DNA from 3 places in the Pseudomonas sp. Stari2 genome. Region 3 is predicted to be linked to each of the others. Evidence: predicted binding sites of a transcription regulator. Region 3 holds the regulator's gene; each other region holds the start of a gene.

Region 1 (3,257 bases), 1.0 Mb from region 3:
TTCTACAAGAGCGCCCGCGTGGCACGAAGGTGTGCCGTTCCATCCCCCGCTGCTCGGGTCAAAGGAGCTTAGATGCCGGGACAGATAAAAAAGTTGATGCAACAAAATGACTCAAAGCAACCCTTCGTCGAAAAGTACCCGATGGTAAACGTGGGTCATTCTCACTAAGGCATTAAACCTGTCATACAGCGCAGGGCCGATCATACCGGGGTTTGGTGAATAAACATTCATGAAACCTGCCGTTACTTATCGCCATAGCACCCTTTTCGTTACGTCCTTATGACAAAACGGTCATTCCCTCGATGTGACTCATTGGTTAGAACTGGACACAGGTTGACGTCGCAACGGCGTCAACACCTTGGCTCGCCACGCCGGCAGCGAGCCGCCAACGGCAGAGTTTTTCTGCCAGACCTCAATTGAGGTCGACGCGACAAAAACAGTCAACAAGTGAGGGAAACACCCTATGAGAAGACTTAAGCGTGATCCGTTGGAAAGAGCATTTTTGCGCGGATATCAATATGGCGTTGGTGGCAAATCCCGTGAGCTTTGCCCATTTACTCTACCGTCGGTACGTCAAGCCTGGATCAACGGCTGGCGAGAAGGACGCGGCGACAACTGGGACGGTATGACCGGCACTGCGGGAATCCACAGACTCAACGAACTTCACGCCGTCGGCTGACACAGGGCACTTATTGCGACACGACAATCTGATTTCGTAACTACCTGATCACCATGCACGTCCTTCCCGGACGGCGGGCTACGGCCCAGGGGCTCCTTCGAGGAGCCCTTTTTTGTGCCTGCCGTTTATGTCCGATGATCAGCGCTTGGCGGCGATGGCGTCCACGGACTCACGAATCAGCGCCGGGCCCTTATAGATGAAGCCGGAGTAAATCTGCACCAGGCTTGCGCCGGCAGCGATCTTCTCGGCCGCATGCTTGCCTTCGGTGATACCGCCCGCCGCAATGATCGGCAGTTTGCCGCCCAGCTCGGACGCCAACACTTTCACGGTGTGGGTGCTTTTCTCACGCACCGGCGCACCGGACAGACCGCCCGCCTCGTCACCGTGCTCCATGCCTTCGACGCCTACACGGCTGAGGGTGGTGTTGGTGGCAATCACCGCGTCCATCCCGGTTTCGATCAGCGCTTGCGCCACTTGCGCGGTTTCTTCGTCGGTCATGTCCGGCGCGATCTTGATCGCCAGCGGTACATGTTTGCCGTGACGCAGGGCCAGTTCGGCGCGGCGCGTGGCCAGGTCCGCCAGCAATTGCTTGAGCGAATCGCCGAACTGCAGGCTGCGCAGGCCCGGGGTGTTCGGCGAACTGACGTTGACCGTGACGTAACTGGCGTGGGCGTAGACCTTGTCCAGGCAGATCAGGTAGTCATCCACTGCGCGCTCGACCGGGGTGTCGAAGTTCTTGCCGATGTTGATCCCCAGCACGCCCTTGTATTTGGCCGCCGCCACACGCGCCAGCAGGTTATCCACGCCGAGGTTGTTGAACCCCATGCGATTGATGATCGCCTCGGCTTCCGGCAGGCGGAAGATCCGTGGTTTCGGGTTGCCCGGCTGCGGACGCGGAGTCACGGTGCCGATTTCGACAAAACCGAAACCCAGCTGCGCGAAGCCGTCGATGGCTGCGCCGTTCTTGTCCAGACCGGCCGCCAGACCCACCGGGTTCGGGAACTGCAGGCCCATGACATTGACCGGCAGCGACGCCGGCGCCTTGCACAACAAGCCGTTGAGGCCCAAACGCCCGCCCGCGCCGATCAGATCCAGCGACAGATCGTGGGAGGTTTCCGGGGAAAGTTTGAACAACAGCTGACGGGCCAGGGTGTACATGGGCGGCTATGACTCGGGCGGCGAAAAGAGGCGGCGATTATAGCCGGGCATCGCCCCGCCGCGCGAGGCGCATGGGTAAATCCGTGCGCATGGCATATGCCTTGCACCTTCCTCGGCATCAGCCCGCAGGCCAATGGTGGTGTGCAGGCAAGGACAATGGCGTCGTCTCTCGGTTTTGCGCGGGCAAAGCCTCGGACGACGTTTTTTTTGAAGGTGGTTTTTCATGACTCAAACCTCCGTCGGGCCATTGGCCTGGGTCAACGGCAGCGATGCCCCGGAAAAAAGCGCAATCAACCTGGGTTTCATGGCCCTGAGCGACTGCGCCTCGGTGGTGGTCGCCGCCACGCAGGGCTTTGCCCAGCCTTACGGCCTGACCCTGAATCTCAAGCGCCAGAACTCATGGGCCAACCTGCGGGACAATTTGATCAGCGGTGAACTCGACGCCGCACACAGCCTGTACGGTCTGATCTACGCGGTCCACCTGGGTATCGGTGGCATCGCGCCGACCGACATGGCGGTGCTGATGGGGCTGAACCAGAACGGCCAGAGCCTCAACCTGTCCCACGGCTTGCAGGGGCTGGGTGTGACCGGTCCTGAGGCGCTGGACCGTCATGTGCACCAAACCCGCGCAAGGCTGACCTTTGCCCAGACCTTCCCCACCGGCACCCATGCCATGTGGCTTTATTACTGGCTGGCGAGCCAGGGGATTCATCCATTGCAGGATGTCGACAGCGTGGTGGTGCCGCCGCCGCAAATGGTCGCGCACCTGCAAGCCGGTCGCATCGACGGTTTCTGCGTTGGTGAGCCGTGGGCAGCCAGCGCCGTACAGCAAAATCTCGGGTTCACCCTGGCGACCAGCCAGACTATCTGGCCCGACCATCCGGAAAAAGTCCTCGGCTGCACCCGCGCCTTCGTCGAGCAATACCCCAACACGGCCCGGGCGCTGGTGATGGCGATCCTCGAAGCCAGCCGTTTTATCGAAGAAAGCCCGGAAAACCGCCGCAGCACCGCGCACCTGCTCAGCGCCGCCGAGTACCTCGACGCCCCGGTTTCCTGCATCGAGCCGCGTTTTCTCGGAGACTACGACGACGGTCTGGGCAACCGCTGGCAGGATCCGCACGCACTGCGCTTTCACGGCGATGGCAAGGTGAATCTGCCGTACCTGTCAGATGGCATGTGGTTCATGACCCAGTTCCGCCGTTGGGGTTTGCTGCGTGACGACCCGGATTACCTCGCCGTCGCCCGTCAAGTGCAGCAACTGACGCTGTACCGCGACGCGGCCAGCACTGTCGGTGTGCCAGTTGGCACCGAGGATATGCGCAGCAGCCAGCTGATCGACGGCAAGGTCTGGGACGGCAGCGACCCGGCCGCTTACGCGCAAAGCTTCAAGCTGCACGCGTTGAGCAACAACGCCCCTCTG
Region 2 (3,257 bases), 1.2 Mb from region 3:
AGAGACCTCCATCCTGACGGGTACATTTTCGTTTGCCAATGTAATGAGGGGTGTAAGGACGGCATAACCAGGCGGGGACGCTGATTTTTGTAGGGGCATGCCCTAATAGTTGTAGGACGCCAGCGAAAGGGACTCAACGGTCTTGTATTGCAAAGTCGGGTGCTCCAGTTTGGCCGCTCAATGCAGCCTCTGGAGGCGACAAATGAACCGCAATGGTATGCGCCCGATTCATCCCGGCGAAGTTCTGAGTAAGGAATTCATGGAGCCGTTGGGCATGACTGTCATGGACTTGGCCATGCCCACGAACTGGCCTGAAACCGAGATCGAGAAGCTTGTGAAATGCCAGCTCAGGATCTGCGCCGATCTGGCAATCAGGCTGGCAATCCACCTCAACACCACGCCTGAGTTCTGGATGAATCTTCAGTCGACTTACGATTTACGCAGGGCCCAGCTCCGGCATGCGGGCCTATAGCGATTGCAGCATCCGCGAAGCCCTTTTCCACCAAGTGGCCGGCACTGGGTGTTTTCGCTTTTCCCGTTCTACCAGCATCTGCGGCACATCCTGCAACCGAATCCACGGCTGGTTATTCCAGTGCAGCAAACTCAACGACATCTCGGGCCAATTCAACAGGCTTAGCTGTGGGCGTTCGCTTGTGGTGGGGTGCTGGGCATCGCGCAGGGTGGGGATGACCTGATGGGTGAGCCATTCGCGTAGCGCTCGGTATTCGGGGCAGTAGTGATAGACGAGGAGGGCGTAGATGCCGGATTCGCTGATCAGGAGGGTATCTTCGATCTGGTTGTGGATCAGGGTTTTGCGAGTTTGGTATTGGTCCGGGTCGAGCTTTCGCAGCATGCGTTCGTTGAGATAAATATGCAGCAGGCGGCCCAGATCACGGGCAGAGAACCAGGGTTGGTTCTGGATGAGGAGGGCGTGGAGGGGGAGTTTGTGGCGGGTGAAAACCTGAGGAGTGAGGTACGTATCTTCGTTATTCATTGAACAGCTCCTTTTGCTTTAGGGCTGCCCTCAATTGTCGCCAAACAATTGGGTGGCAGTCGTACGCGGGTTGGCGAACCGGAGCAAAAGGAACCCGGCAGACCCGAAGGTCTCCCACGCACAACCGCCATGACTCGATGTGGCGGTAAACATAGCCGCCATCAGGGTTGTCGTGCGCCTTAAGCTTTCCGGGTCGCCAAACCCAGTGCTGAACATTCAGCATTGGGTGAGCTTAGGAATCAGGGCTTCATGACGCAATCGGACGGCGGGATTGCAATCTGTAGGATTCTGCCGAGAGTCGATAGCGAATCCTGAATGGCGGGAAGGTCGTTCCGACCTTCATTCGCGGGCAAGCCCGCTCCCACAAGGGGCCGCGTTCATAAAGAAACGAGGTGTTATTCGGCCGACGGCGTCAGCTTCGCTTCCAGCTCAGCCACCTTCGCTTCAAGACTCTCAAGCCGGGCGCGAGTGCGCGCCAGCACCACCATCTGACTATCGAATTCTTCCCGGCTCACCAGGTCCAGTTTGCTGAAGGCACTTTGCAGCAGCATTTTGAACTGGCTTTCGATTTCGGCTTTTGGCAATGGCGTGTCGCCGCTGAACAGGCGGGAAGCGGTGCCGCTCAGGGCGTCGAGGAAGTCTTTGGGCGCGAGCATGGGATATGTCCTGGAAACAATGGCCGGCAGTGTATCACGCAGTGTCTATAGTCATTCGCGCGGGCCGGGATGCACGCTTTTCGCGCAAAAGGACGAACGGCTGCGCACCGTTGTTGTGCGTATCCCGTGTGCCATTTCGGTGATGGCATCGACGGCCACGGCCAAGGGATTGAAATCAGGGGATTTTGGCGAGATGGCAAGCTTTCTGCTTAGTCGGTAGTGACCCATGCACTGATGCAGTCGCTGTGACGAATGCAGTGCGCCGGACGGGACGGGGAGTTTCGTCGGGAGCGGTTAGCTGGCGTCAGTCGGGCAGGTACGGCCGACGATGCGTTACAAAGCCAGGCACTGCGCTTAGACTTGAGTCGGGTTTGTTTTCCTGGGGCAAGTCCACCAATTCGGGAGAGAGTTTCATGAAGCTAGTCACTGCCATCATCAAGCCGTTCAAGTTGGACGACGTGCGCGAGTCGCTGTCCGAAATCGGCGTGCAGGGCATTACCGTTACTGAAGTCAAAGGCTTCGGGCGGCAGAAGGGTCACACCGAGCTGTATCGCGGCGCGGAGTACGTGGTCGATTTTCTGCCCAAGGTGAAAATCGACGTTGCCATCGACGACAAGGATCTGGATCGGGTTATCGAGGCGATAACCAAGGCTGCCAACACCGGCAAGATCGGTGACGGCAAGATCTTCGTGGTCAATCTGGAACAGGCGATCCGCATCCGTACCGGCGAAACCGATACCGACGCGATCTAAACGCCGCCACAAACCCAACGCCCCAGGAGAAAACAATATGACTCTGCGTAAATTCGCAGGGCTAGGCGCCCTGTTGTCCATCGTAATGCCCGGCCTGGCTTTGGCGGCAGATCCGGTGGCGCCTCCAGTCCTCAATTCCGGCGATACCGCCTGGATGCTGACCTCGACGGCCCTCGTGCTGTTCATGACCATTCCCGGCCTCGCGCTGTTCTACGGCGGCATGGTTCGGTCGAAAAACATTCTTTCCGTGATGATGCAGTGCTTCGCCATTACCGGCCTGGTCACCATCCTGTGGTTCCTTTATGGCTACAGCATGGCGTTCGACACCACCGGGATGGAAGCCAACGTCGTCAACTTCAACTCCTTCGTCGGCGGCTTCGGCAAGGCCTTCCTCGCGGGCATCACGCCTGCCAGCATTACTGGCCCGGCGGCGCTGTTCCCTGAAGCCGTGTTCGTCACTTACCAGATGACATTCGCCATCATCACCCCGGCGCTGATCGTCGGTGCCTTCGCCGAGCGTATGAAGTTCTCCGCGATGCTGGTGTTCATGGGCATATGGTTCACCGTGGTGTATGCGCCGATTGCGCACATGGTGTGGAGCGGTCCGGGGTCGCTGCTGGGTGACTGGGGCGTGCTCGACTTCGCGGGCGGCACCGTGGTGCACATCAACGCCGGTATCGCCGGTCTGGTGGCGTGCCTGGTGCTGGGCAAGCGCAAAGGTTTCCCGACCACCCCGATGGCGCCACACAACCTCGGTTACACCCTGATGGGCGCCGCCATGTTGTGGGTAGGCTGGTTCGGCTTCAACGCCGGTTCCGCCGCAGCCGCCAACGGCACCGCCGGCATGGCGATGCT
Region 3 (3,257 bases):
GCTGTTTCATCGTTGATGGCTTCAGCCAGCGAACGATTGGCACTGCTCAGCGGGTGACGGCGACGGGTTTCCGAGAAACGCTTGAGCAGGGTTTCTTCATCGGCATCCAGATACAGAACGTCGCACTGGATGTGCCGGCTGCGGACTTCCTCAAGCAACTCCGGAAAACGCGAAAGATGGCTTGGCAGGTTGCGTGCATCGATCGATACCGCGACCAGTGGCTGAGACAGTTCCGTATGAATCAGTGCGCGTTCCGCCAGCTCCGGCAGCAAGCCGGCCGGCAGATTGTCGATGCAGTAGTAGCCGTTGTCCTCGAGGACATCCAGGGCCGTACTTTTGCCCGAGCCGGAGCGGCCACTGACGATGATCAAGCGCATGTTTAGTGCCCGTTTTGCTCGTCCAGGACAACCTGATACAAGGCTTCGTTGGTGGTGGCGCGACGCAGCTTTTCGCGTACTTCCTTGCGATCGAGCATGCTGGCGATCTGGCGCAGCAGTTCCAGGTGTGCATCGGTGGCAGCTTCCGGGACCAGCAGCACGAACAGCAGGTCCACCGGTGCGCCATCGATGGCATCGAAATCGATAGGGGCTTCAAGGTGCATCAAGGCGCTGATGGGCGATTCACAACCCTTGAGGCGGCAATGGGGAATGGCGATGCCGTTGCCAAAACCGGTCGAACCGAGTTTTTCACGGGCAATCAGCGCCTCGAAGACATCTTGCATCTCCAGATCCGGCTTTTCCCGGGCGATCAGGTTGGCAATTTGTTCGAGGGCTTTCTTTTTACTGCCGCCCGGCACGTTCACCAGGGAACGGCCGGGGGTCAGGATGCTTTCAAGTCGGATCATGGGGGTGGGGGTTATCGACCGGTAGCGCCCTGAAGCAGGCTCTGGGTCTTTTCCTTATGCTTTTTGAGTTGTTTATCAAGCTTGTCGGTCAGCGCGTCGATCGCTGCGTACATATCGGTATGTTCCGCGTTTGCGACGACCTCGTTGCCGGGAATATGCAGCGTGGCTTCGATTTTCTGCTTCAGCTTCTCGACGCACATCGTGACTTGCACGTTGGTGATCTTGTCGAAATGCCCCTCAAGCCTCTTGAGCTTTTGCTCAACGTACTCACGGAGAGGTTGGGTAACTTCCAGTTGGTGTCCACTGATGTTGACTTGCATACAGCTTCTCCTTCGTTGCCAGTGCATAAAGCGGCAGGCCGAAGAGCCTGCCACTGGAACGCTGTAACGTGGCTTACATCAACCGCTTGCGTTCGCTCGAAGGCGCGATCCCGAGGGATTCGCGGTACTTGGCGACGGTGCGGCGAGCCACCTGAATGCCTTGTGCTTCCAGTAAACCAGCGATCTTGCTGTCACTCAACGGCTTTTTCTGATTTTCCGCAGCAACCAGTTTCTTGATGATCGCGCGGATTGCCGTGGACGAGCATTCGCCGCCTTCGGAGGTGCTGACGTGGCTGGAGAAAAAGTATTTCAGTTCATATATGCCCCGTGGGGTATGCATGAATTTTTGTGTGGTTACCCGGGAAATTGTCGACTCGTGCATGCCCACCGCTTCAGCGATGTCATGCAGCACGAGTGGCTTCATGGCTTCGTCGCCGTATTCAAGAAAACCGCGCTGATGCTCGACGATCTGGGTCGCTACTTTCATCAGGGTTTCGTTGCGGCTTTGCAGGCTCTTGATGAACCAGCGGGCTTCCTGCAACTGATTGCGCATGAACGTGTTGTCGGCGCTGGTGTCGGCGCGGCGTACGAAACCGGCGTACTGGGCGTTGACCCGCAGGCGCGGCACCGATTCCTGGTTCAGCTCGACCAGCCAGCGCTCGTTATCCTTGCGCACGATCACGTCAGGCACCACGTATTCGGCTTCGGTGGATTCGATCTGCGAACCAGGGCGCGGATTGAGGCTCTGTACCAGTTCGATGACCTGGCGCAGTTCATCTTCCTTGAGCTTCATGCGCCGCATCAACTGGCTGTAGTCGCGGCTGCCGAGCAGGTCGATGTAATCGGTGACCAGGCGTTTGGCCTCGGCCAGCCAAGGGGTCTTGGCCGACAGCTGGCGCAATTGCAGCAGCAGGCATTCGCCCAGGTTGCGTGCACCAATCCCGGCAGGTTCGAATTGCTGGATGCGGTGCAGGACGGCTTCGATCTCGTCCAGCTCTATGTCGAGCTCCGGGTCGAAGGCGTCGAGGATTTCTTCAAGGGTTTCGTCGAGGTAACCCTGATTGTTGATGCAATCGATCAGGGTCACGGCGATCAGGCGATCGGTGTCGGACATCGGTGCCAGGTTCAACTGCCACAGCAAGTGGCTTTGCAGGCTCTCGCCAGCAGAGGTGCGGGTGGTGAAGTCCCACTCGTCGTCATCGCTGCTTGGCAGGCTGCTGGCGCTGGTCTGGTAGACGTCTTCCCAGGCGGTGTCGACAGGCAGTTCGTTGGGGATTCGCTCGTTCCATTCGCCTTCTTCAAGATTGTCGACCGTTGGGGCGGTCTCCTGATAGGAAGGCTCCTGAATCTCGGTGTTGGGCTTCTGTTCGGCGTTGTCGGCCATGGGATCGGAGTTGTCGAAGTCGTCGCCGTCTTCCTGGCGTTCGAGCATCGGATTGGATTCCAGAGCCTCCTGGATTTCCTGTTGCAGGTCCAGGGTCGACAATTGGAGCAGGCGGATGGCCTGTTGCAGCTGCGGTGTCATCGTCAGCTGCTGGCCCATTCTCAAGACTAGCGATGGTTTCATGGCAGGGGCTTAACACCTTATTCGCCGGCGCTATGCGCCATCCACTACAGGGCGCCGAAGCGCCAAACTTAAGCAAATTATATGCCTGAAACTGTCGTGTTTGCCTAGAGCGCTGTAACAATAAAAGCGTATAAAAGTGCGCTTCAACGTTACAGCACCCGGACGGTCGGTCGAATGCTGTCGCGTTTACAGACGGAACTCGTGACCCAGATACACTTCCTTCACCAGATCGTTGGCGAGGATGGTCGCGGAGTCGCCTTCGGCGATCAGTTGGCCGTCATTGACGATGTAGGCCGTTTCGCAGATATCCAGCGTCTCGCGGACGTTGTGGTCGGTGATCAACACACCGATGCCCTTGGCCTTGAGGTGGTGAATGATCTGCTTGATGTCGCCCACGGAGATCGGGTCGACACCGGCGAACGGTTCGTCGAGCAGGATGAATTTCGGTGCGGTGGCCAGTGCACGGGCAATTTCCACCCGGCGACGCTCACCACCGGACAGGCTCATGCCGAGGTTGTCGCGGATG

What was found. The regulator sigma-54, encoded in region 3, starts transcription at its own class of promoters, with help from an activator protein. The targets are predictions, from matches to a motif close to ANTGGCATNNANNTTGCTNT.
Region 1: NH234_RS10305 (CmpA/NrtA family ABC transporter substrate-binding protein) is a predicted target of sigma-54. The motif match lies at 1,926-1,945, and genes of this name have one in related genera.
Region 2: glnK (P-II family nitrogen regulator) is a predicted target of sigma-54. The motif match lies at 1,843-1,862, and genes of this name have one in related genera.

What each region holds. Positions count from the first base shown of each region.
Region 1 is NZ_CP099760.1:2,231,392-2,234,648, reverse strand. It holds gene NH234_RS10315 (ribosome modulation factor) at 464-679, shown strand; gene NH234_RS10310 (quinone-dependent dihydroorotate dehydrogenase) at 818-1,837, opposite strand; gene NH234_RS10305 (CmpA/NrtA family ABC transporter substrate-binding protein) at 2,061-3,257, shown strand, end outside.
Region 2 is NZ_CP099760.1:6,291,335-6,294,591, reverse strand. It holds gene NH234_RS28975 (HigA family addiction module antitoxin) at 203-472, shown strand; gene NH234_RS28970 (Bro-N domain-containing protein) at 467-994, opposite strand; gene NH234_RS28965 (accessory factor UbiK family protein) at 1,390-1,650, opposite strand; gene glnK (P-II family nitrogen regulator) at 2,064-2,402, shown strand; gene NH234_RS28955 (ammonium transporter) at 2,440-3,257, shown strand, end outside.
Region 3 is NZ_CP099760.1:1,206,654-1,209,910, forward strand. It holds gene rapZ (RNase adapter RapZ) at 1-377, opposite strand, end outside; gene ptsN (PTS IIA-like nitrogen regulatory protein PtsN) at 380-844, opposite strand; gene raiA (ribosome-associated translation inhibitor RaiA) at 856-1,164, opposite strand; gene NH234_RS05330 (RNA polymerase factor sigma-54) at 1,238-2,731, opposite strand; gene lptB (LPS export ABC transporter ATP-binding protein) at 2,918-3,257, opposite strand, start outside.